Regions from separate parts of the Terrisporobacter hibernicus genome, predicted to be linked through region 1. Evidence: predicted binding sites of a transcription regulator. Region 1 holds the regulator's gene; the other holds the start of a gene.

Region 1 (12,668 bases):
TTTTTATTATATCTGCTATTATATTAGCAACAATTACATCTGCTTTCCCTTCTACAACTTCAAATAAGCTACCGTGTTTTACAACAACTTTGTCTGATACATTATTTAGTTCACAGTTTTCTTTAGAAACTTTCACTGCTACTTCATCCAGATCTCCTGCAACAACTTCTTTCCCTCCAAGTTTAGCTGCAGCTATTGCAAGTATTCCACTACCACATCCTATATCAAATACTCTTTTACTTTCATCAACATATTTTTCTAATTCTCTAATACACATTGAAGTTGTTTCATGGGTTCCCGTACCAAAAGCCATTCCTGGATCTAACTCTATTATTAAATCACCCTCTTGCTTATCATAATCTTCCCAAGTAGGTTTCACTACAATTTTTTGCCCAATCTTTGTTGGCTTATAATACTTTTTCCACTCATTTGCCCAATCTGACTCATTAACATCACTTAAAGAAACAGTTCCTTCACCTATGTCTAAGCCAAAAGATGGTAGTAGTGATATTTTAGCTTTTATAGTTTCAACAAGTTCTAATACATTTCTTTCCTCAGGTATATATGTTTTTATTAATACTCCATCTTGATTGCTTTTATTAAATACTTCTTCTTCTACATAATCCCAATCCAATTCATTTTTCTTTTGGAATAGGAAGTCTTTAGGGTCTTCAATCATTACCCCTCCACATCTTTCTTCTAATAATATATTACTTATAGCTTCAACAGCTTCTGTCGTTGTTTTCACTGTTACTTCTGTCCAATTCATATGTAAACCTTCTTTCAATAATTTAATACTTTTTCATGAATTTTATTATATCATAATTATTCTCTTTTATAATATTGTTTTATACATATAATAGTCATAATCATATAAAAAATCCCTCCAATATGATTATAATTGGAAGGATTTTTTATATATTTTTACTTCTTTTTTAAATTTTTAAAGAAGCCATCTATTTTGTCACTTAAACTTTTTTGCCTTTCATGCACCTCTTCGCCACACTCTTTAGCAAATTGTCTTACTAGTTCTTTTTGTTTGTCATTAAGTTTTTTAGGTATCTCAACAGTTACTTTAACATATTGATCTCCTCTAACGTTAGATCTTAGTTTTGGTATACCCTTGCCTTTTAATCTAAATACTGTTCCTGTTTGAGTTCCTTCTGGAACTTGATATTGTACTTTTCCATCTAATGTAGGTACTTGTATTTCATCTCCAAGAGTAGCTTGGGCAAATGTTATAGGCATTTCTAGATAAACATCATAGCCTTCTCTTGTAAATAGTTGATGAACATTTACACTTACTTCAATGTATAAGTCTCCTCTTGGTCCACCTCTAGTTCCAAGTTCACCTTGACCAGAAAGTTTAATCATTTGACCTTCATCTATACCTGCTGGTATGTCAACTTCTATAGTCTTAGTTTTTCTTATACTTCCTTTTCCATGGCATTTGCTGCATGGAGAATCGATAACTTCCCCTTCACCATTACATGTAGCACATGTTCTTGTGCTTGCTATATTACCAAAAGGAGTTCTTTGAACTGATTGTACTTGACCGCTACCATTACAAGTAGGACAAGTTTTCTTTGAAGTTCCTGGTTTTGCACCACTTCCATGACATTCATCACATTCTTCACTTCTATTAATTTTAACTTGAACTTTCTTACCAAAAGCAGCTTCTTCGAAAGATATATTTATTCTTTGTCTTATGTCCGCTCCACGTTCAGGACCTCTTCTTCTTGGTCTTCCACCACCGAAGCCTCCGCCAAACATATCGCCAAATATGTCTCCAAATATGTCATCAAATCCACCAAATCCTTGGCCGCCGAAACCTCCAGCACCGCCAAATCCTTGGCCATTTACACCTTCATGACCAAATTGATCATAATTATTTCTCTTAGTTTCATCTGATAATACTTCATAAGCTTCATTTATTTCTTTGAATTTTTCTTCCGCTTCTTTGTCACCTGGGTTTTTATCTGGGTGATATTTCATTGCTAATTTTCTATAAGCCTTCTTTATCTCCGTTGCATCCGCACTTTTGCCCACGCCTAAGACATCATAGTAGTCTCTTTTAGTACTCAAGTTTTGTCACCACCTTTATATTACAAAACAATAGCTTGTAGAATATTAAACTACAAGCTATTATTAATTGTTTTAAACAGATTAATATCCTTAATTTATTATACACAATCTGTATGTTTTTGCAATTAAATCTTATACTTCTTTAAAATCTGCATCTACTACATCATCATTTGATTGATTTTCTTGTGCTTGCTCTCCACCTTGAGCTCCTTGTTCAGCTTGAGCTTGTTGATACATTTGCTCTGAAACTTTGTGGAATTTGTTCATTACTTCATCTATTGCAGCTTTTATTTCTTCAGCTGTAGAAGCTTCTTTATCTTTTACTTCTTTTAATGAAGCAATAGCAGTTTCTATTGCAGATTTATCATCAGAACTTACTTTATCACCAAGTTCATTTAAAGTTTTTTCTGTTTGATATATAGTTGAATCAGCTTGGTTAAGAGCTTCTATTTTATCTTTTTTAGCTTTATCAGCTTCAGCATTCATTTCAGCTTCTTTAACTTTCTTTTCTATTTCGTCTTCACTTAAATTAGTTCCTGAAGTTATAGTAACCTTTTGTTCTTTTCCAGTTCCTAAATCCTTAGCAGTAACGTGAACTATACCGTTAGCATCTATATCGAAAGTAACTTCTATTTGAGGTATTCCTCTTGGTGCTGGTGGTATTTCAGATAATTGGAATCTACCTAAAGTAGTATTGTCGTAAGACATACTTCTTTCACCTTGAAGAACATGTATGTCAACAGCAGTTTGGTTATCTGCAGCAGTTGAGAATACTTGTGATTTCTTAGTTGGTATAGTAGTATTTCTTTCTATTATTTTTGTCATTACGTTACCCATAGTTTCTATTCCTAGAGATAATGGAGTTACGTCTAATAATAATAAGTCGTTAACTTCACCAGTTAATACACCAGCTTGTATAGCAGCACCAGCAGCAACACATTCGTCTGGGTTTATACCTTTGTGAGGTTCTTTTCCTATGAATTTCTTAACAGCATCTTGAACAGCTGGTATTCTTGTAGATCCACCTACTAATAATACATCGTCTATTTCTGATACAGAAAGTCCAGCATCAGATAAAGCTCTCTTAGTTGGTTCCATAGTTTTTTCTACTAAACCATGAGTTAATTCATCAAACTTAGCTCTAGATAAATCAATATTCATATGCTTTGGTCCACTTGCAGTAGCTGTTATGAATGGTAAGTTTATGTTTGTTGTCATTGTTGAAGATAATTCTTTTTTAGCTTTTTCAGCAGCTTCTTTTAATCTTTGAAGAGCCATACCGTCTTGTCTTAAGTCAACACCTTCAACTTTTTTGAATTCTTCAGCTAAATAATCTATTACAACTTTATCAAAGTCATCTCCACCTAATCTGTTGTTACCAGCAGTAGCTAAAACTTCAAAAGTACCATCACCTATTTCAAGTATAGATACGTCAAAAGTACCTCCACCTAAGTCAAATACTAATATTTTCTTATCTTGATCTAATTTGTCCATACCGTATGCAAGAGCTGCTGCAGTTGGCTCGTTTATTATTCTCTTAACTTCTAATCCTGCTATTCTACCAGCATCTTTAGTTGCTTGTCTTTGAGCATCTGTAAAGTAAGCTGGAACTGTTATAACAGCTTCTTTAACTGGTTGACCTAAGTAACTTTCAGCATCAGCTTTTAATTTTTGAAGTGTTATAGCTGATATTTCTTGTGGTGTATATGATTTTCCTTCTATGTTAACTTTGTAATCTGTACCCATATGAGTTTTTATAGATATTACTGTGTTATCAGCATTTGTTACTGCTTGTCTTTTTGCAGGCTCCCCTACTATTCTTTCTCCGTCTTTTGTGAAAGCAACTACAGATGGAGTAGTTCTCATACCTTCATTATTTGCTATTATTTGTGGTTCTCCATTTTCTAAAACAGCAACACATGAGTTTGTTGTTCCTAAATCTATTCCTATTACTTTTGACATAATTCATATCCTCCTTAATTCTTCATCTATTTAAATTTTAATAATTTGTTATTTTAATTAACAAGAAACTTTAACCATTGTAGGTCTTATTACTTTCGTGTTTAACTTATAACCTTTTTGTAGTACCATTACCACTTTATTTGGTTCTACTCCTTCTATGCTTTCTTGCATTACAGCTAAATGTAAATTTGGGTCAAAATCTTCATTTAGTGCACTGATTTCTTCAACCTCAAACTTTTCTAAACAGTCTATTAACTGTTTATGTACAAGTTCAATACCTTTGTACATATCATTTTCTTTATCTGCACAAGCATCCATAGCTCTTTCCATGCTGTCAATAACAGGTATTAACTCTGTAATTATTTTTTCATTGGCAAATATACCTATAGTTTGCTTTTCTTCTTGAGTTCTTCTCATATAATTAGAGTACTCAGCTTGAAGTCTTAGATATTTGTCCTCTTTTTCTTCTACTTGTTTTTCAAGTTCTTCTATTGTGTCATTTATTCTTTTTTCTTCTAACTTAGAGTTTATATCTGTTAAATTCTCTTCACACGTAGCTTCTTCTACATTTTCTTCAGATGTTTGCCTTACTTCCTCTTCATTAGAAGTGCAATTTTCTTGTATTTTTTCATCCTGATTCATGTTATTTTCCAAGATTCACACCCCTCAGCTTAAAATTTATTTGATTTATTATTTAATAATATATTCATATAATTTATTATAGAATATATTCTAGAATAATCCATTCTTGTTGGTCCTATGAAACTTATACGCCCAATCAAATCTTTATCTACTTTATAGGTTGCTGTTACAACGCTACATTCTTGAGCTTGTTCACAATCATTATCGCTACCAATAATAATTGTGGCATTATCCTTTAATATACCCTTTGACTTAACTATTTTAGCAATTGTTTCTTTCGTTCCTAACATATCTAAAAAAGACCTGGCCTTTAGCATGTCATTAAATTCTGGATAATTGAAAATATTAGTAGCTCCATTTAAAGTCATCGAAAGCTCTTCCTCAGTAGGATTTGTATTTAACATATTAAGTAATTGGTCTATTATAGATGAATATTCGCCAATTTCATATTTTATATATGCTATTAATCTATCATCTATTTCTGTTATAGTTTTGCCAGAAAGCTTTCTAGTTAAATTATCAGAAATTAAATTCAACTTAGCTTGATCTAAATCAATTTTAGCACTTAAGCTGGATTTTTTTATATCGCCTTTTTCTGTAACTACTATTAATAAAATCTCACCTTCATGCATTCTAACCAATTGAATATGTTTAATTTCACTTAAAGTAGCCAAATGTTTTGTCATTGCAACTGTAGTATAGTTAGTAAGTTGAGATAACATTTTTGATGTTTCATGTATTAAGTCTTGAATATGATTCATGTTACCATCTACACATCTTTCAATCACCTCTTTATCACTATCACTAAGTTCTATAGTATTCATAAGAGAATTTACATATAGCTTATAGCCCTTTTCTGTAGGAATTCTTCCTGCAGATGTATAAGGTTGAACTAAGTATCCTAGTTCTTCTAAATCGGCCATTTCATTTCTAATAGTTGCTGCACTAACTCCAAGGTTATATTTTTTTGATATTGTTCTAGACCCTACAGCTTCAGCTGTTTCTATATAATCTTTAACTATTGCTTTGAGGATATTCATTTTTCTTTCATTTAATTCCATTTTCAAATACCTCCTTCGCTGTTAGCACTCACCAAATCCGAGTGCTAAAAAGATTATATATATTATATACCATGTTATTTTTTTATTGTCAATAGGTTTCAAATAATTTGTTTTCTTATTTTATAAATTCTACAAAAACACTGTTAGATATTTCTCTACCTTTTTGAGTTAATATCATCCCTTCATCACTAATTTCAATTAATTTCATTTTATTTAACTTATTAATTTCTTTTTCATATACTTCTTTAAAATCAATATTATATTTTTCATAAAAATCTATAAATTTTATACCTTCATTCATTCTTAAACCTAAAAATATACTTTCCTCTACCTTATCTTTAATACTTAATTTTTCTTCCCATTCTATAGGTTTTTTACCAGTATTTATTTCATTTTCATATTTTTTTAGTTCACACAAATTATTATATCTTGTATCATTTAAATATCCTGATGCTGATGCACCTAATCCAATGTAATTTTCACACTTCCAATATAAAATATTATGCTTACATTCAAATTCTTCTTTTGCATAATTAGATATTTCATATTGATTATATCCATGTGATTTTAAATAATTTATAGTATATTGGTACATTTCAATATCTGTTTCTTCATCTAATAGATCAAATTCTTTTCTCTTATACATCTTAAATAGCTCTGTATCTTCTTCTAGTATTAGAGAATATGCAGAAATATGAGTAGGGTTTAGTTTCACAATTTTTTCTAAAGACTCTATCCAATCTTTTTTGCTTTGATTTGGAAGAGCATACATAAGATCAATATTTATATTTTCAAATCCAACTTTTTTAGCTTGGTAGTAATTTTCTTCAAATTCTTCATATGTATGTATTCTTCCTATGTATTCTAGATGGTTATTTTGTACTGCTTGCAGACCAATACTTAATCTATTAACGCCACATTCTTTCATTATTTTTAATTTATTTAAAGTTAATGTACCAGGATTACATTCCATGGTTATTTCTGCATTATTTTTTATATTAAAATTATTTTTTATATTATCAAATAAGAACTTAATCTCATCTTGATTTAATATACTAGGTGTTCCACCTCCAATAAATATGGTATCAATTTCTTTGCCTCTTACTTCTTCTTTATAAAATTTCATTTCTTTTTGTAATGCATTTAAATATTTTCTTTTTTCATCCAAATTTAATTTATAGGAATTAAAATCACAATATTTACACTTTGATATACAAAAAGGAATATGTATGTATAAACCTAACATATATTTTCTCCTTAAATAATTTTTCTAGTTACTATATTATTACCCACTCATATATTTCATTATTTTATATTTTCTATTTATGTACACAAAAATATCCTACATGACAGATTCTAACCTCTATCATCTAGGATATATACATTTAAATTTATTTATTACTTATAGATACTTTTCCTGGTCTTCTTATATCAGAAGCTCCAATATATTTACCATTTTCTATTCCTGCAGCTTGAACAGCTCCAAAATATAATTTATCTTTAGATTTAATTACAGGATATTTAGTAGTGCTAATATCTATGATAGATTCATTGTTTTCATTATCTTCTGCTAATATTGTTCCTTTTGAATAGAAAGTAACCCTATTTTTATTTATTGATTCTTGTAAATCTTTTTCAAAATATAACTTATCAACTAAAATAGGCGCTAAAACCTTAACTATTCTATTTCCTCCAGGAGTTCCAATAGCCAACGTAAAGTCATCACCTTTCTTTACTATAGTAGGTGACGTAAATGTTCTAGGTTTTTTTCCTGGTGCATATTTATTAATACCACTCTTACCAAAGTTGCTCATTGTTCCATTTAGATAGAATCCATCCACTAATGTTTCTGATCCATAGAAATGACCTAGTGTATTAGTAGATGAAACCACCATACCATTTTTATCTACGATAGAAAAATGTGTTGTACTTTCAGATTCTTCATCATCTTGATATTTTACATTTCCCATATTAATCAGTGCTTTTATATTTTCTTCTGAAGTCATTGTTTTATAATCAATATTTGCAAAATCAGGGTCACCAATTTTTTTAACTCTTTCATATGTTGATAAGTCAGTAGCTGTATTAAGAGCATCTAAATAATTATTAGCATCTTTTAAATCTTTATCTTTACCAAGTTGTTCAATTATTTCCATAGTTTGAATTAAAGTTGCCCCTGAGAAAGGTGCTGGTGCAGAAACTACATTGTATCCATTAAAATTACCAGAAATAGGTTCTACAACATCTACTTTATAGCTCTTCATATCATCAACAGTTAAAACTGATTTTTTAGATATATTAGTAGCTATAACATCTTCATAAAAACCTTTAGCACCATTAGACTTAATATATTCCAATGTTTCTGCTAAGTCTTGTTGAACTAGATTCTCACCTTTTTTTATTAATTGTCCATTACTCACATATGCACTATTGTTCATAAGTGTTGCTGAATATACATTTATAACTTTCTCTAACTCTTCATCAACTTTAAAGCCATTTTTAGCTAGATTTATTGATGGTTGAATTAAGTCTTTAAATTCCATACTTCCGTAATCTTTAAATACTTTTTCCATACCAGCTACAAATCCAGGTACTCCAACATTACTTTTTTTAGTACTCTGAGATAAAGGCGCTATATCTTTATAATCATAGAATTTATATTCGTCAGCAGATGGATTGTATATAAGCATGCCTCCGCCTCCTCCAATTCCAGATCCATAGGGTTCTACAACTCCTAAAGCATAAGAAACTGCAACTGCAGCATCCACTGCATTTCCGCCTTTTGCTAGAATTTCTTCTCCCACTTGTGTAGCCAATTCATTAGATGTACTTATACTATAAGAATATTTAGAGTTAATTTTAGATAAACTATTATTGTTTAACACATTCTTTTTAATATAGAAACCACCAACTATAGATATTATTAATATAAATATAGCTAATACTTTTAAAGTTTTCATTCTTTTCTTTTTCGTTTTCATCTTTTTATTTTTACTATACTTCTTACTCATACATAACTTCCTTTTTCATATGATTTTTTCCCCGTTAACTTAAATTTACTTATGATCGATATTGCTAATATCCGTAATGTATTTATGTTTAAATGGTATATATATAGTAGTTCTTATTGAGATTATTGTAAAGTATTTTGTTGTGTTTGTTCTAAATTATTTTGTTGTGTTTGTTGTGTTTGTTCTAAATTATTTTGTTGCGTTTGTTGTGTTTGTTCTAAATTATTTTGTTGCGTTTGTTGTGTTTGTTCTAAATTATTTTGTTGTGTTTGTTGCTGCAAAATACCATCTTGCGTTTGTTCTACATTTTCTTTTTTAGTAATATCTGTTTTAATAATATTTTTTAATGTTAATGTATCTCCTGTCACCTCATACTTAGACTTATCCAAGTCTTTAATTAGAGTTGCAAATATTCTTTTTTGATAAAACTTATTAGTAGTTGGTACAGGATATCCATTTACTATCCTTACTGGAACTACTTCAAAAGTACCCTCACCTTTTTCGTTAATATAGTAGTTTAACACCATACTATCTTTTGTTCTAGTCCAACCTTGATCAAATACAAAGTTACCCATACTGTAGAATATAATTCCGTCTTTATATGTTTGTATAGGTTGTAATACGTGAGGATGTGATCCTATAATCACATCTGCTCCAGCATCAATTAATGACTTTGCAATTTTTTCTTGTGCCTCACTCTGACCAACACCATACTCAACGCCCCAGTGTAGATTAACTACTACTAAGTCGGCTTTTTGAGATGCTTCATACACTAGTTTATTATAACCAGGATACATAGTTGATAATATACCTGCTTCTGTTCTGCTCGCACTGAAGTCTTTTGGTACTATATCACTTATACCTAAAGTTGCAACTTTTATACCATTGACTTCTTGAATATCGTAAGTAGCAGCATCATCTCTATTCTTTCCAGCACCAACATATTTTAGTCCTGCAGATTTAACAGCATTGATAGTACTTGTTACCCCATCCCTGCCAAAATCACCTAAGTGATTGTTAGCTAAATTAGCCATTGTAAATCCATTTTTCTTTAAAAGATTTGAAACTTTTGTTTCTGCATATAAATGAATTTCTTTGTCACTTTTCTGAAAATCATCTGGATTATCAAGTAAAGCACTTTCTACATTTCCTGAAACATATTGTGAATCTTTCCATAAATATGATACATCTTTAAACACACTTTCATAATTATCTAATTCACTTTTAATTTTAACTGATCTTCCCAGCATCATGTCTCCAACAAAGGTAAATTGAGCTAACTTATTATCCGAATAGTTAAGTTTAAGTTTTTCATTATTACTATTTGCGTATACAAAAGTTGATCCAAAAACTATACTTGCAAGTAAAAATATTATTATTAATGTTTTTTTGCTTGTAATTTTAGGTTGATTTTTAATTTTTATTTGTAATCGATCTTTAAATGTTAATTTATTTTTCATAAACTTCTCCTTACACTAAATATAAAATTTGCATTAATGCAAATACAAATCCAGTCATTAAAAGTGTAGATATTACTGTAAGTTTTATTCCTTGTCTTGAGTAAGAATTTGCCAATAACGCTGGTACTATTACTCCTATCCCTCTAAATTCAAAAGTAGGGAATGGTGTTAATGGATATGCGAATTCAAATACTAACTTTAACACAATCGCTATAATTAATGTAGCTGTAAATTTTCTTTTCCCATACAAGATTACAAACTTAGGTAAAACAAAATTAACAAGCCAATATGTTATAAACGAAACTAAAAATATTAATGCTAATGTTATAGGCGAATCAAATACTAAAGCCAAATAACTGGCTGCTATTAATCCCCCTGGCGTAATTCCCGTCTTTTCAGTGAATAACAAAGTACTTGCTACTCCTATTATTAATGCCATATAAAAATCTGTAATAAACATATGTGTCCTGTCTCCTCCTAAAAATTACTACTTCTATATTTCTTTATATACGCTCTGATACTTATATTGTTATTTACTTCTTCATGCTCATCTGTATGAATATATATATTACACATCTTTTGTAATAATATTTCAGCTTGTCCATGTATATTTCCGATACCATAAATAACTCTATTATGCATCATTCCATGTAATTCATCAATTACTTCATCAACTTCATAATCTGATAAATCTATATACTCTTTTATATTACTTAATCTTCCATCTTCAATTGCATTTTGTATACATTCTATTCCCTCTCCTATACCTATTAAAGTGGTATTTTTTAAATAAGGGAAACAGTCATCAACAAACTGATTAGTTCTATCTATTCTATCTTCTCTTCCATTAAAAAGAACTATTGGATTTTCTGTATTCGGTATAGTATCCTTTATTCTATCCCATATTGCAAGTGTTGATTCAGGCTCATTAGCTGCAAAACCATTTACAAAATTACTTACATTATCCCCACATTCTATAGGGTTAATAGTAGCTGCTCCTGGATCTGGATGTGCATTTAACATACCTTCAAAAGCTGTTTCTGCATCTATATCTAGTATTTCTGCCACAGCTAATGCTAAAGATATATTATCTTCAAATATTGTATATTTAAACTTTTTAACAAGTCCTTCTGGTATTTTTGAGTTATCTGCAACAACAAGTTTTGTTTTTCTTTGTTTACAGATTTCTTCAAAATATTTTACATAAGGTCCATTGTCAACTACTAAATATCCATTGTATGGTATAGTTGAAGAAAATGCTAAAGCAATTTCATCTGTTGTTGGTCCCATAACATCTAAGTGGTCTTCCAAAACATTAACTATAACTGTAATATTTGATTTAAAAATATCATTTTGATACACTGATTGATATTCAGGTCTCACGGCCATACACTCACATACTAAAGCTTCTGCACCAACTTCTCTTGCTTTATCTATAACTTGAATTTGCTCTTTAATATTCGCTCCTAAAAGATTACGCTTAATAACGTCTTCATCTTTTTTGTTCCAATATATCATTCTTGGAGAAGTTCCTGTAGTTTTACCCACAACTTTATAATCTGCGTTACTCAAAACACCTGTTATTAATCTAGTCGCAGTTGACTTCCCACGTATACCATTTACATTAATTCTAAGGGGTATTTCCTTTAAATTTTCTTCATTCTTTTTCTTTTCCTTAATTCCTAAGTAAAGTAATATTGCCATATAAGCTACAATCACCAACAATTGTAATAATGTTATCTTATCAAACATACTCTCCTCCATAACTACTGTAACTTTGATTTTTTATCATTTTTTTGAAATATCTTTATTAGCCCCATAAAAACAACTCAGTAGTTCCACTATTCTCTTCTAAGTTCCTCAACAGCTTAATATTGCCCAGTCTTCATATTACTATGGTACACTCTAGCAAATAAATTTAACATTTTTAAATTTTATATTCTTTATTTTTGTAAAAGCAGGAAAAATACCTTCCTTATCTTTTATATTTAGCGACTCATCTCCTCTTCTTGTTTTTAAATAATAAAATTATAATATTTTATTATTTAGCTCATCTAGTAAGCTTTTTTTACTCACAATTTAACGAATCTTCATTTTTAAATATACATCTATTATCTATCACCACTATATTACTATATATGATTCTTTTAGGTCAATAGAACATTTTTTCCACAATATATTACAATATATTACAATAAAAAGCAAAAAAAATTAAGATGTATTTAAAAATTTTGCTAAAATTATTAGTATGTCATGAAAATTTTCATTTAAATACTACATTTAAAGCAATAAATCAATAATTTATTATATAATGTTTACTATCAAGTACCCATTATATAATAAATTACTTCATAACACAAAGAATATATTCAATATGTTATAATTTTCTTAAATTACAACTTACTCTCAATAAATTATATCTTTTATATTAAAAATAGTAATGCTTT
Region 2 (12,668 bases), 640 kb from region 1:
ATTAGTATTTACATCCCAAAGTCTGCAAGTATCAGGAGAAATTTCATCTGCTAATATTACTTTCCCATTTACATCTTTTCCGAACTCAAGTTTGAAATCTACTAATTTTAAATCCATTTTTAAGAAGAATTTTTTCATTATTTCATTTATTTTTAAAGTTTGAGTTCTTAAGAAATCTATCTCTTCTCTAGTCGCTAATTTCAATGCAACTGCATGATCATCATTTAGTAGTGGATCTCCAAAGTCATCGTTTTTGTATGACATTTCAAATATAGGTGTGTCTAATACTATTCCTTCTTCTACCCCGTATCTTTTACAGAATGAACCTGCTGTAATATTTCTTACTATTACTTCTAGAGGTAATATTTCCACTTTTTTAACTAACATCTCTCTATCAGATAAGCTTTTTACAAAATGAGATTCTATTCCTTCTTTTGCTAACTCTTCAAACATTATTGTTGATATTTTATTATTTAATATTCCTTTTGAAGCTATTTCTGCTTTTTTCTCTCCATTAAATGCTGTAGCATCATCTTTGTAGTAAACTACAAACTCATTTTCATTTTCTGTAGTAAATATTTGTTTTGCTTTTCCTTCATATAATAACATGTTAATTACCCCCTTAAATTTTCATCATCATTTAAAACTTTTTCTGCCATTTCTTTTCTATATAATTTCAAATCCTCTTTTAACTTCGGATATTTTATACTCATTATTTGCATTGCCATTAGCACTGCGTTTAAGCCAGAGTCAATTGTAACAGTGGCTACTGGTATTCCACTTGGCATTTGTACCATTGATAAAAGTGAATCTAATCCATCCATTGTAGATGATTTTATTGGTAATCCTACTACTGGAATTAATGTATTTGCTGCTATTACTCCTGGTAAATGCGCTGCTTTTCCTGCTGCTGCGATTATTACGTCAACTTCATTGTCTATTCCTTGTATAAACTCTTCTAACTCCCTAGGTGTTCTATGAGCCGACAAAACACGAACAATAACCTCAACACTATATTTTTCTAACAATTTTATTCCTTCTTCTAATTTAGGGTAATCCGACTTAGACCCCATAACCACCGCTACTTTCATTATGATCCTCCTTAATTATTAATTGTGAATACTTTTCACAATCCATTATTATATACGAACTATTATATGTTAATAGTATAATAATATTAATATTTTATCAATAGAATTTCATATTTTTATTAATATTTTTTTAAAAATATATGTTATATGTCGAATTATTAATTTATTTTTTTAAAAATAGTACATAAATACTTTACTTTTATAACCATAGTATGCACATATGCTATAATAATTAAAGATATATTCACAATAAAAAGGAGGTTTCTTAAATATGATAAATATAGATAATTGTAATATAATTTTTTCAAATAAATTAATAAAAGAGTATTCTAGTTTAAATCATAGATTCAAATCATTAGATGACATTTATATAAATGCCAAAGTCACACTTTACGAAAACATTCATAAAGAAAAAGTTCTTTTTCAAAAGAACATTTCTAGAAATACTCTAATAACATTTTTTGTTTCGTGTAAAGCTTTAATAAATAACACATTAAAATATTTTTTGATGGGCATGAAAATGGAAGTATTCAGCGAGTTTATAGAAAGTAACGAAATTTGCCAACTACTAGATAATATGTCTGATGAAGAGTTTGACAAAAAATATAAGGAATTATTTAATACAGTTTTTATAGAATTTAATTTAAGTGCATTTAATAGGGGACATATAAATTTAAGATCTTCTGAACTTTTAACTAGTTTATATGGAAATATAGATAATATTGCACAGGACTATGAAATTGAAGATATGCTTAAATTTATAAATCTATTAGAAGAAGATTTGGAGACTGAAGATGAATTTATAGAATTGAATAAATTGAAAAATCACTTAAATAATATAAAAAAATAAGCCTAGAAAAATATATCTAGGCTTATTTCTGTAATATTAAATTTTTATCCTAAAAGCACAAATTTTATAATGAACAAGATTGATAAAATTATCATAGACAAATTTACTTCATCTTTTCTATTTGTAGCTAATTTTAATAATGTATAAGATAATATTCCGAATATTATCCCGTCTCCAATACTATTTGTAAGTGGCATAAATGAGAAAGTTATAAATGCTGGTATTGCATTTGTAAAATCCGAAAAATCAATTTTGTTAAGTGATCCTGCCATCATTACACCAACTATTATTAATACAGCAGAAGTAGCTTGTGTCGGTATTGCAACAAATAAAGGAGCAAATAATAGAGATAAAATGAATAGCAATCCTGTTGTTATAGCAGTCAAACCAGTTCTTCCACCTTCTCCTATTCCTGATGCACTTTCTATAAATGAAGTTACAGTTGATGTTCCAAGTAAAGCTCCTGTAGTTGTTCCTATAGCATCAGCTAAAAGAGCCTCTCTAGCTTTTGGTATATTACCATTTTCATCTAAAAGATTTCCTTTTTCAGCAACACCTACTAAACACCCTACTGTATCAAATAAATCAACAAATAATAGTGTAAATACTATTATTACCATATTTAAACTAAATATTTCATCAGGATTTACTGAGAATGCTTGTAAGAATACTGGCTTTAAAGAAGGTATGCTAAATGACATTATACCCTCTGGTAGACCTACTAATTTAAGCCCCATTCCTATAACAGATATTACTACTATAGAAATTAATAATGCACCTTTTTTGTTTTTAGCAACTAATACTCCTGTTACTAATAATCCGAATAATGTTAATATAACTAATGGATCGTGTAGATTTCCCAAACTACCATCAACTATTATACTTGCATTTTTTAATCCTATATAAGCTATAAATAAACCAACCCCCGCTGTTACAGCGTACTTTAAGTTTGTTGGTATACATTCAATTATTTTTTCTCTTAAGTTTGTTACTGTAAGCAAAATAAATATAAGTCCTTCTATAAATACTGCCATAAGAGCAAATTGCCATGAATATCCCATTTGTAAAACTATGGTATTAGCAAAGAATACATTTAGTCCCATACCTGGCGCTAATGCTATTGGGTAATTTGCTAAAAATCCCATAAAGAAAGTTGCTATTGCTGCTGATAAAGCTGTTGCAACAAATACTGCTCCTTGATCCATTCCTGTAGCCGAAAGTATAGATGGATTAACTACTAATATATATGCCATTGTCATAAATGTAGTAATTCCTGCCATTACTTCCGTTTTTGTATCTGTATTATTTTCTTCTAATTTAAAAACTTTCTGTAGTAAATTTTCTTTTTTTGCTTTTGATGTCATTTCCATAATTATCATCACCCTATTTCATATATTATATTTTATTAATGTTCCATACATATCTTATTTTTAACTCGAAATAAGATTTATTGTTCGTGTTTTATAAGTACAATAATAGAATAACATCTCACATATTTTCTGTCAATATACATTTTCGATTTTTACGAACATTTTTTTATTTTTTATATCATTTTATAGTTCTTTATGCATTAAATACGAACTTTCTATCAAGCCATATGTGATTTTACACAAAAAAAGATAAGAAGTTAAAACTTCTTATCTCTTTTTTAGTCTAATTTGTCAAGTTCTTCTTTTGTATTTGGAACTTTTATTTCTCCATTTTTAACTTTGTCTGCCATAGCATTTACATAGTCTAGCACATCTTTAGGCACTAAATTCTTCGTAGATTCAGGTATACCAACACCATCTTCTTTCAATCCATATACTTTAGCTTCTCCACCAGTTAGTTTTCCATTTTTAAATGCTTTCACTGTATCATATACACCAACATTTACTTTTTTCAAAGCCGATGTTAAAACATTTTTTGGTGCTAAGTCACTTTGATCTTTATCTACGCCAATTGCGTATTTATTTTGTTCTTTAGCTGATTCTATAGCTCCTACACCTGTTCCTCCTGCTGCTGAAAGAATTATATCTACACCATTCGAGTACATTTGGTTCGCTATAGATTTACCTTTTGCTGCATCTGCAAAAGTTCCAGCAAATTGAACTTTTACATCTGCATCATCATTAGCTTTTTCTACACCATATTCATATCCATATAAAAATCTATATATAATTGAATTTTCCATTCCGCCTATAAAGCCTACTTTATTAGTTTTTGTCATTTTTCCTGCTATTAGACCTGCTAAAAAAGTAGCTTCATTTTCTTTAAATAATATAGGTGTTATATTTTTTGGTATTGTATCATAAGTTTCATCTATTATAGCAAAACTTAAATCCGGATAATTCTCTGCCTGAGTTTTAATATCCTCTACCATAGTGTTACCAACACCTATAATTAAATCCATTCCATCGTCAGCTAAAGCTTCTATATTTCCAATATACTCGGAAGCTTGTTTTGATTCTATTACTTTTACTTCTACTCCTAATTCTTTCTGCGCTTTTTGTAATCCTTCCCATGCACTTTGGTTAAAAGACTCGTCATTTATACCACCTACATCGGCAACCATTCCTACTTTTATAGCTTTAGTATCCTTTGTTTCTGTGTTGTTTTTTTTACCTGTGCACCCTACTACACTCATTGAACCTATTATCACTGCTGAAGTTAATGCCACAATTTTTTTATAATTCATATTATTCCTCCTGTCATTTTAATAATTCTGTATGTATCTATGTTTTATAAAGTTTCGGCATTCATAATATTATTATTTCAATAATTTCATAAATTAATTACAAAAACCAAAAAAATAAAAAAATGACAAACAACAATAAGTTATTTGTCATTTCTATTTACATTATTCCCACTCAATTGTTCCTGGTGGTTTCGAAGTTATATCATAAACTACTCTGTTTGCTCCATCAACTTCATTTACTATTCTATTTGATATCTTTTCTAAAACATCATATGGCATTTTATACCAGTCAGAAGTCATTCCATCAGAAGATGTTACTGCTCTTAAACCTACTAAGTAAGCATAAGTTCTTTCATCTCCCATAACTCCTACAGTTTTTACATCTGGTAATGTAGCAAATGCTTGCCATATTTCTTTGTATAAACCTGCTTTTTTAAGCTCTTCCATATATATAGCATCAGCTTCTCTTAAGATGTCACATCTTTCTTTTGTAACTTCGCCGATAACTCTTATTCCAAGTCCTGGCCCTGGGAATGGATGTCTGAATATTAATCCTTCTTCTATTCCAAGTTCTAAACCTATTTTTCTAACTTCATCTTTGAATAATTCTCTTAATGGTTCTACTATTTGGAATTCTATATCTTCAGGTATTCCACCAACATTGTGATGAGATTTTATTGTAGCAGCTTCTCCATGTCCACTTTCTACAACGTCTGGATATATAGTTCCTTGTGCTAAGAAATCCATCTTCCCAAGTTTATTTGATTCTTCTTCAAATACTCTTATGAACTCTTCACCTATTATTTTTCTCTTAGATTCTGGTTCTGTTACACCTTTTAATTTACCTAAGAATCTATCTTCACAGTTAACTCTTATTAAGTTCATATCAAACTTATCTCTGAATATTCTTTCTACATCATCACCTTCATTTTTTCTAAGTAATCCATGGTCAACGAATACACAAGTTAAGTTATCTCCTATAGCCTTATGAACAAGTACTGCCGCAACTGATGAATCAACTCCACCACTTAAAGCACATAATACTTTTTTATCACCTATTGTTTCTTTTAACTCTTTTATTTTATCATTTATAAATGAATCTGTAGTCCAGTCACCACTTACTTCACAAACATTGTATAAGAAGTTTTTAAGTATTTTATCTCCTTCTAAACAATGTTCAACCTCTGGATGGAACTGTACTCCATAAAGATTTTTTTCTTTGTTTTCTACTGCTGCAACAGGACAATCCGTTGTATAAGCTATTACTTCAAATCCTTCTGCTATAGTATCAACTAAATCTGTATGACTCATCCAAACTGTATTAGTTGACATTCCTTCAAATAATTTTGATTCTTTGTATGTTATAGCTGTTTTCCCATACTCTTTTTCAGATGTATTACCTTTTCTAACAACACCACCTAAAACATGTGACATTATTTGATGTCCGTAACATATGCCAAGTATCGGAACTCCTATTTCAAATATTTCTTTTGATATTGTTGGAGAATCTGCTAAGTATGCACTATTAGGTCCTCCTGTAAATATTATCCCCTTTGGATTTTTAGCTTTTATAGTTTCTATATCTGTAGTATATGGTATTATCTCGCAATATACGTTATTTTCTCTTACTCTTCTTGCTATTAACTGATTATATTGACCTCCAAAGTCAACAACTAATACTAATTCATGTTTCATTACATCACATCTCCTTGTGTACTATAGTTTGGTGATTCTTTTGTTATTGTTATATCGTGTGGATGACTTTCTTTTAGAGAAGCTGCTGTTATTTTTACAAATTGAGCTGTTTCTTGTAAGTCTTTTATTGTAGGTGCTCCGCAGTAACCCATTCCCGATCTTAAACCACCTATCATCTGATAAGCTATCTCTTCCGCTTTTCCTTTATAAGGAACCATTCCTTCTACACCTTCTGGAACTAATTTTTTAGCACCATCTTGGAAATATCTATCTTTTGATCCATCTTCCATAGCCGCTATAGAACCCATTCCTCTATATGCTTTGTATGATCTTCCTCTGTAAAGAACTGTTTCTCCTGGACTCTCATCAGTTCCTGCAAATAAAGATCCCATCATACAAACATTTGCTCCCGCAGCTAAAGCTTTAACTACATCACCAGAGTATTTAATACCACCGTCCGCTATTACTGGTACTCCATATTTTTTAGCAATTTCTGCACAGTCCATAACTGCTGTTACTTGTGGAACCCCTATACCAGCAACTACTCTTGTAGTACATATAGATCCTGGTCCCATACCTATTTTCACACAGTCAGCTCCAGCTTTTATTAAGTCTTCACAACCTTGAGCTGTAGCAACATTTCCTGCTATTACTTGTAAATCTGGATATACTGATTTTATTTTTTGTACAGCTTCTATAACACCTTTTGAGTGTCCATGTGCACTATCTAAAACTATAGCATCTACTTTTGCTTCATATAACGCTTTTACTCTATCTAATACATCTCCTGTTATACCAACTGCTGCACCACATAAAAGTCTCCCCTTTTTATCTTTTGCAGAGTTTGGATATTGGATTTTCTTTTCTATATCTTTTATTGTTATTAAACCTTTTAAATGATTCTCTTCGTCTACTATTGGTAATTTTTCGATTTTATGTTGTTTAAGAATTTGTTCAGCTTCTTCTAAAGTAACCCCTTCTCTAGCTGTTACTAGATTATCTTTAGTCATAGCATCTTCTATTTTTTTAGACATATCTTTTTCAAACTTAATATCTCTGTTTGTTATTATTCCAATAAGTTTTTTATCTTCATCTATTATTGGAACCCCTGATATTCTAAATTTTCCCATTATATTGTCAGCATCTTGAATTGTATGGTCTTTTGTTAAGTAAAATGGATCCACAATTACTCCACTTTCGCTTCTCTTTACTCTATCTACTTCTGAAGCTTGCTCTGCAATAGACATATTTTTATGAATTATACCCATACCACCTTGTCTTGCCATAGATATCGCCATTTTTGACTCTGTAACAGTATCCATACCAGCACTCATTAAAGGTATATTTAATTGTATTGTCTTAGTTAAGTATGTTTGTGTATTTATCTCTTTTGGTAATATTTCAGATCTTTGAGGTATTAATAAAACATCATCAAAAGTTAATCCTTCTTTTATTATTGTAGCCATACTAGTCTCCTTTCAATTTAACCCACTTTATATTTGAACATTTAATTTTTTATAAAAAAAAACCTGTATAGTTTCCATCTTTTACTGAAAAAGTGAAATCACTATACAGGTTTGAATATATGACTTAAAACTGCCTATTATTAAGCAGCTAATATATTCAAATATATATAATAATTTCACTCATAGTCAAGATTTTTACGGTTTCTCGGTAGAAACTCTCAGACCATATTTCTGAGTATATACGAGTGATTTTATTTTAAAAATTTTCGTTATTCGCCTTATGTTTGAATAATAATTTACCAAAATAATTCGCTTGTGTCAACAAATTTTTACGATTTTCTTCATTAGCTATTATATTTGTTACCATATAAGCTTATTTAATTAATATATTGGAATTAATTACTATAATTATTTACATAAGAAATTATATTTTTACTTTATTTAATTTACTATTATAAAATAGTTACTTAATTTTCATATTAATAAAAGCTTATTTTATATTAGAATCTTTTATATAAAATTTATTTTCCCATATAGATTTTACATATTTAAATAATAATAATAATTCTTATTTTAATTTGTTAATAGTAGATGCCAAATACCCCGCTCCAAATCCATTATCTATATTTACTACAGATATGCCTGAAGCACAACTATTTAACATAGCTAAAAGTGGAGCTAGTCCATCAAAGTTTGCTCCATATCCCACTGATGTAGGCACCGCTATAACCGGTACATCTACTAGACCTCCTACTACACTAGGAAGAGCACCTTCCATACCCGCTACTGCCACAATTACTCTAGCATTTTCAATCATATGCCTATTAGATAATAATCTATGAATGCCAGCTACTCCTACGTCATATAATCTTTCCACTTTATTTCCACAGAATACAGCTGTATAGTATGCTTCATCTGCCACAGGAATGTCAGATGTGCCTCCTGTAACAATTAAAATAGTTCCCTTACCTTGATCTTTTATTTCTTCATTTTTAATTCTTAATATTTTTGATAATTCATCATATTCTGCATTAGGATATAGTTTAATAATTTTATCATAAGTAGTCTTTTCACATCTTGTTCCAAGAATATTACTACCTTTTTCGTTCATTCTTTCTATAATTCCTAAAATATGATCATCACTTTTCCCCTTACAATATATTACTTCTGGATATCCATTTCTTATACTTCTATGATGGTCAATATGAGCATATCCTATATCTTCAAAAGGCAAATCTTTTAATTTCCCTAAAGCATCTTCTATTTCTATGTTGCTATTTTTAACATCATTTAATAATTTTTTTAAGTCCATAATTCCCCTCTTCTGCTCTTATTTTATTTATATATAATTATACCTTAATATTTTATTTAAAACACGACTATTTATGAATTAAGACTTTTTAATTCTATAACTTACCAACAATATAACTCAAACTATGAATTTTCTTAAATGTAAAAAACAGTTATATTATCTTTTCTAAAAGGTATATTTGTAATCAAAAAGAGAGAACTCTACGAGTTCCCCCTTTGTTTAAATTTTATTACATCATTCCTGGCATTCCTGCTCCCATAGGTGCAGCTTTATCCTCTTTTTCCGGAATATCTGCTACAGCAGCTTCTGTTGTTAAGAACACTCCTGCTATAGATGCTGCGTTTTGAAGAGCACTTCTAGTAACCTTAGTTGGATCAACTATACCAGATTCTATCATATTTACATATTTTTCATTTAATGCATCAAATCCTATTTCAGGATCTTCTGCTATAACATTTTGAACTATTACTGCACCTTCAAGACCTGCATTTATAGCTATTTGTCTTAATGGTTCCTCTAATGATTTTCTTACTATTTTAGCTCCTAGTTGTTCTTCTCCTTCAAGAGTTTCAATTAATTTATCTAAAACAGGTATTGTACTAACTAATGCCGTACCACCACCAGCAACTATACCTTCTTCAACAGCAGCTCTAGTTGCATTTAAAGCATCTTCTATTCTTAATTTCTTCTCTTTCATCTCTACTTCTGTAGCTGCACCAACTTTAACTACTGCAACTCCACCAGATAACTTAGCTAATCTTTCTAATAATTTTTCTTTATCAAAATCAGAAGTTGTAACTTCTACTAAATGTTTTATTTGATTAACTCTATTTTGTATATCTTCTTTTGTTCCATGACCACCAACTATAGTAGTGCTATCTTTTACTACTTTAACTGAAGAAGCTCTTCCTAATAAATCTAAATCCGCTTCTTTTAAATCATATCCAACTTCTTCTGATATTACAACACCACCAGTAAGAATAGCTATATCTTGAAGCATTTCTTTTCTTCTATCGCCAAATCCTGGAGCTTTAACTGCAACAATTTCACAAACTCCTCTTAATTTATTAAGAACTAGTGTAGATAATGCTTCACCTTCTACATCTTCTGCTATTATTAATAATCTCTTACCTTGTTCAACTATTTTATTTAAGATAGGAAGTAATTCTTGTATGTTAGATATCTTCTTGTCAGTTATTAATATATAAGGATCATTTAAAACTGCTTCCATTTTGTCTACATCTGTAACCATGTATGCAGAAACGAATCCCCTGTCAAATTGCATACCTTCAACAGTTTCTAGTTCTGTATTCATAGTCTTAGATTCCTCTACAGTTATAACGCCTTCTTTTCCTACTACCTTCATAGCCTGAGCTATTAATTCACCTATTTCATCATCTCCTGAAGACACTGCACCAACTTGAGCTATTTCCTCTTGAGTTTCTATTGTTCTTGATTGTTTCTTTAGTTCTTCAACTGAAACTTCTACTGCTTTTTGTATACCTTTTCTAAGTATTATTGGATTGGTTCCAGCAGTAACATTTTTTAAACCTTCTCTTATTATTGCTTGTGCTAAAACTGTAGCAGTAGTTGTACCATCTCCTGCCACATCATTAGTCTTAGTTGCAACTTGCTTAACAAGCTGTGCACCCATATTTTCAAATCTATCTTCTAATTCTATTTCTTTTGCTATAGTAACACCATCATTTGTTATTAGAGGTACTCCAAACATTTTGTCCAATATAACATTTCTTCCCTTTGGTCCAAGAGTCACCTTAACTGTATCAGCTAATTTGTTTACACCAGTTTCTAATGCTTTTCTTGTATCTTGCGCAAATCTAATATCCTTTGCCATCTTCATACCCTCCTAATTTTTACTCAATAACAGCTAATATATCGCTTTGTCTTAAAATTATGTATTCTTCTGAGTCTATTTTGACTTCATTGCCTGCATATTTTGAGTATATTACTTTATCTCCAACTTCAACTTCCATTTTGACTTCGTTTCCATCTACAAAGCCTCCTGGCCCAACTTCAATAACTTGTGCCATTTGTGGTTGTTCTTTTGCTGAACCTGGTAAAATAATACCACTTGCAGTTTTTTCTTCTGCTTCAACTTTTTTGATTACTACTCTGTCTGCTAAAGGTCTTATTTTCATAATTTATCCCTCCTAAAATAGAATTATATTATTAAATTTAGTTATTATTATTATTTTTATCACTCTATATCTTAGAGTGCTAACAAGATAATAATAAACCATTTTCATAAAATTTTCAACTTATTTTTGAACCTTTATTTCTATATAAATATTTATCATTAAACTTTGTTTTTATACCATATTATTTTATATTTTATGATATAAAAAAAGTTTACACCTTTCATATTAGAAAGGGTAAACTTAGTTACTTCATAAATTCTGTATACTGATCAAGAACTTCTTTAGGTTCTCCCATCATTTTGATCACACCATCGTGCATCCACATTACAGTATCACAAAGCTCATTTAAAGTAGATATGTTATGAGAAACTATAACTACCGTTCTTTTTCTATCAGAAATAAGACTCTTCATTTTTGCATAACTTTTCTTTTTAAATTTTTGATCTCCTACACTTAAGACTTCATCAATAAGCATTATGTCTGTTTCTAATATGGCCGTAATAGAAAATGCTAGTTTTGAAAACATACCACTAGAATATGTTTTTACAGGCATATCTATAAATTGTCCAAGTTCTGCAAACTCTATTATATCATCCATTTTACTTTTTATTTCTTCTTCAGAAAATCCAAGTAGCATCCCAGATAACATAATATTTTCTCTTCCTGATAAACTTTTATTAAATCCAACACCTATGGATAATAGTGATACTGATTTATTATGTAAATTAATTGTTCCTTCATCTGGAGAAAATATTCCAGCTAATGCTTTTAGCATAGTAGATTTACCACTTCCATTTTTACCTATTATTCCCAATATATGACCTTCCTCAACTTTAAAAGACACATCATTTACTGCTTTAAATTTCTTCACATCTACTTTTTTTAGTTTTAATAAATTTCTTTTTATTGAGTAAGCTTTTAAACTTTTATATGTAATACTTAAATCATTCACTTCTATGGCTATTGATTTTTCTGACATTATATCACCTTCACATAACTATTTTCGTTTTTGTAAATTGTTTTTACTCCTATTAAGGATATTATTATTCCTATAATCATCCAAAGTAGCAATAATTTCCTTGATGGAGTTTCTCCATATAACAAGCATTTTCTTAATGAGGATAGTATAAATGCTATTGGATTACATTTTAATAATATATCTGAATAGGGAGAATCAATTCGAGATTCTATTGAATAGAAAATCCCAGTCATATAAAATACTGCTCTTAATACAATGTTTACTACATTAGACAAATCTTCTACAAATACACCAAAATGTAATAATATAGTCATAAAAGCAAAATTAATTATTAAAAGAGTCATCATTATGGGTATAAAGTACAATACATTTGGTGTTATTTCAACCTTACTTATAATCATCATAATAATTACAATTCCCAGTGAAATACACATTTTGA

What was found. The regulator HrcA, encoded in region 1, represses chaperone genes, less so after heat shock. The targets are predictions, from matches to a motif close to TTAGCACTCNNNNNNNNNGAGTGCTAA.
Region 2: JW646_RS10275 (co-chaperone GroES) is a predicted target of HrcA. The motif match lies at 11,307-11,333, and genes of this name have one in related genera.

The regions. Positions count from the first base shown of each region.
Region 1 is NZ_CP081135.1:2,691,174-2,703,841, reverse strand. Features, by position in the region: gene prmA (50S ribosomal protein L11 methyltransferase) at 1-769, opposite strand, end outside; gene dnaJ (molecular chaperone DnaJ) at 925-2,085, opposite strand; gene dnaK (molecular chaperone DnaK) at 2,218-4,047, opposite strand; gene grpE (nucleotide exchange factor GrpE) at 4,105-4,701, opposite strand; gene hrcA (heat-inducible transcriptional repressor HrcA) at 4,719-5,750, opposite strand; gene hemW (radical SAM family heme chaperone HemW) at 5,866-6,996, opposite strand; gene JW646_RS13110 (gamma-glutamyltransferase) at 7,142-8,761, opposite strand; gene JW646_RS13105 (CapA family protein) at 8,884-10,221, opposite strand; gene pgsC (poly-gamma-glutamate biosynthesis protein PgsC) at 10,232-10,681, opposite strand; gene pgsB (poly-gamma-glutamate synthase PgsB) at 10,699-11,973, opposite strand.
Region 2 is NZ_CP081135.1:2,055,089-2,067,756, reverse strand. Features, by position in the region: gene purC (phosphoribosylaminoimidazolesuccinocarboxamide synthase) at 1-609, opposite strand, end outside; gene purE (5-(carboxyamino)imidazole ribonucleotide mutase) at 615-1,091, opposite strand; gene JW646_RS10310 (hypothetical protein) at 1,363-1,941, shown strand; gene JW646_RS10305 (NCS2 family permease) at 1,986-3,311, opposite strand; gene JW646_RS10300 (BMP family lipoprotein) at 3,590-4,618, opposite strand; gene guaA (glutamine-hydrolyzing GMP synthase) at 4,781-6,313, opposite strand; gene guaB (IMP dehydrogenase) at 6,313-7,779, opposite strand; purine riboswitch at 7,943-8,044, opposite strand; gene larB (nickel pincer cofactor biosynthesis protein LarB) at 8,348-9,091, opposite strand; gene groL (chaperonin GroEL) at 9,321-10,946, opposite strand; gene JW646_RS10275 (co-chaperone GroES) at 10,966-11,250, opposite strand; gene JW646_RS10270 (ABC transporter ATP-binding protein) at 11,495-12,229, opposite strand; gene JW646_RS10265 (ABC transporter permease) at 12,229-12,668, opposite strand, start outside.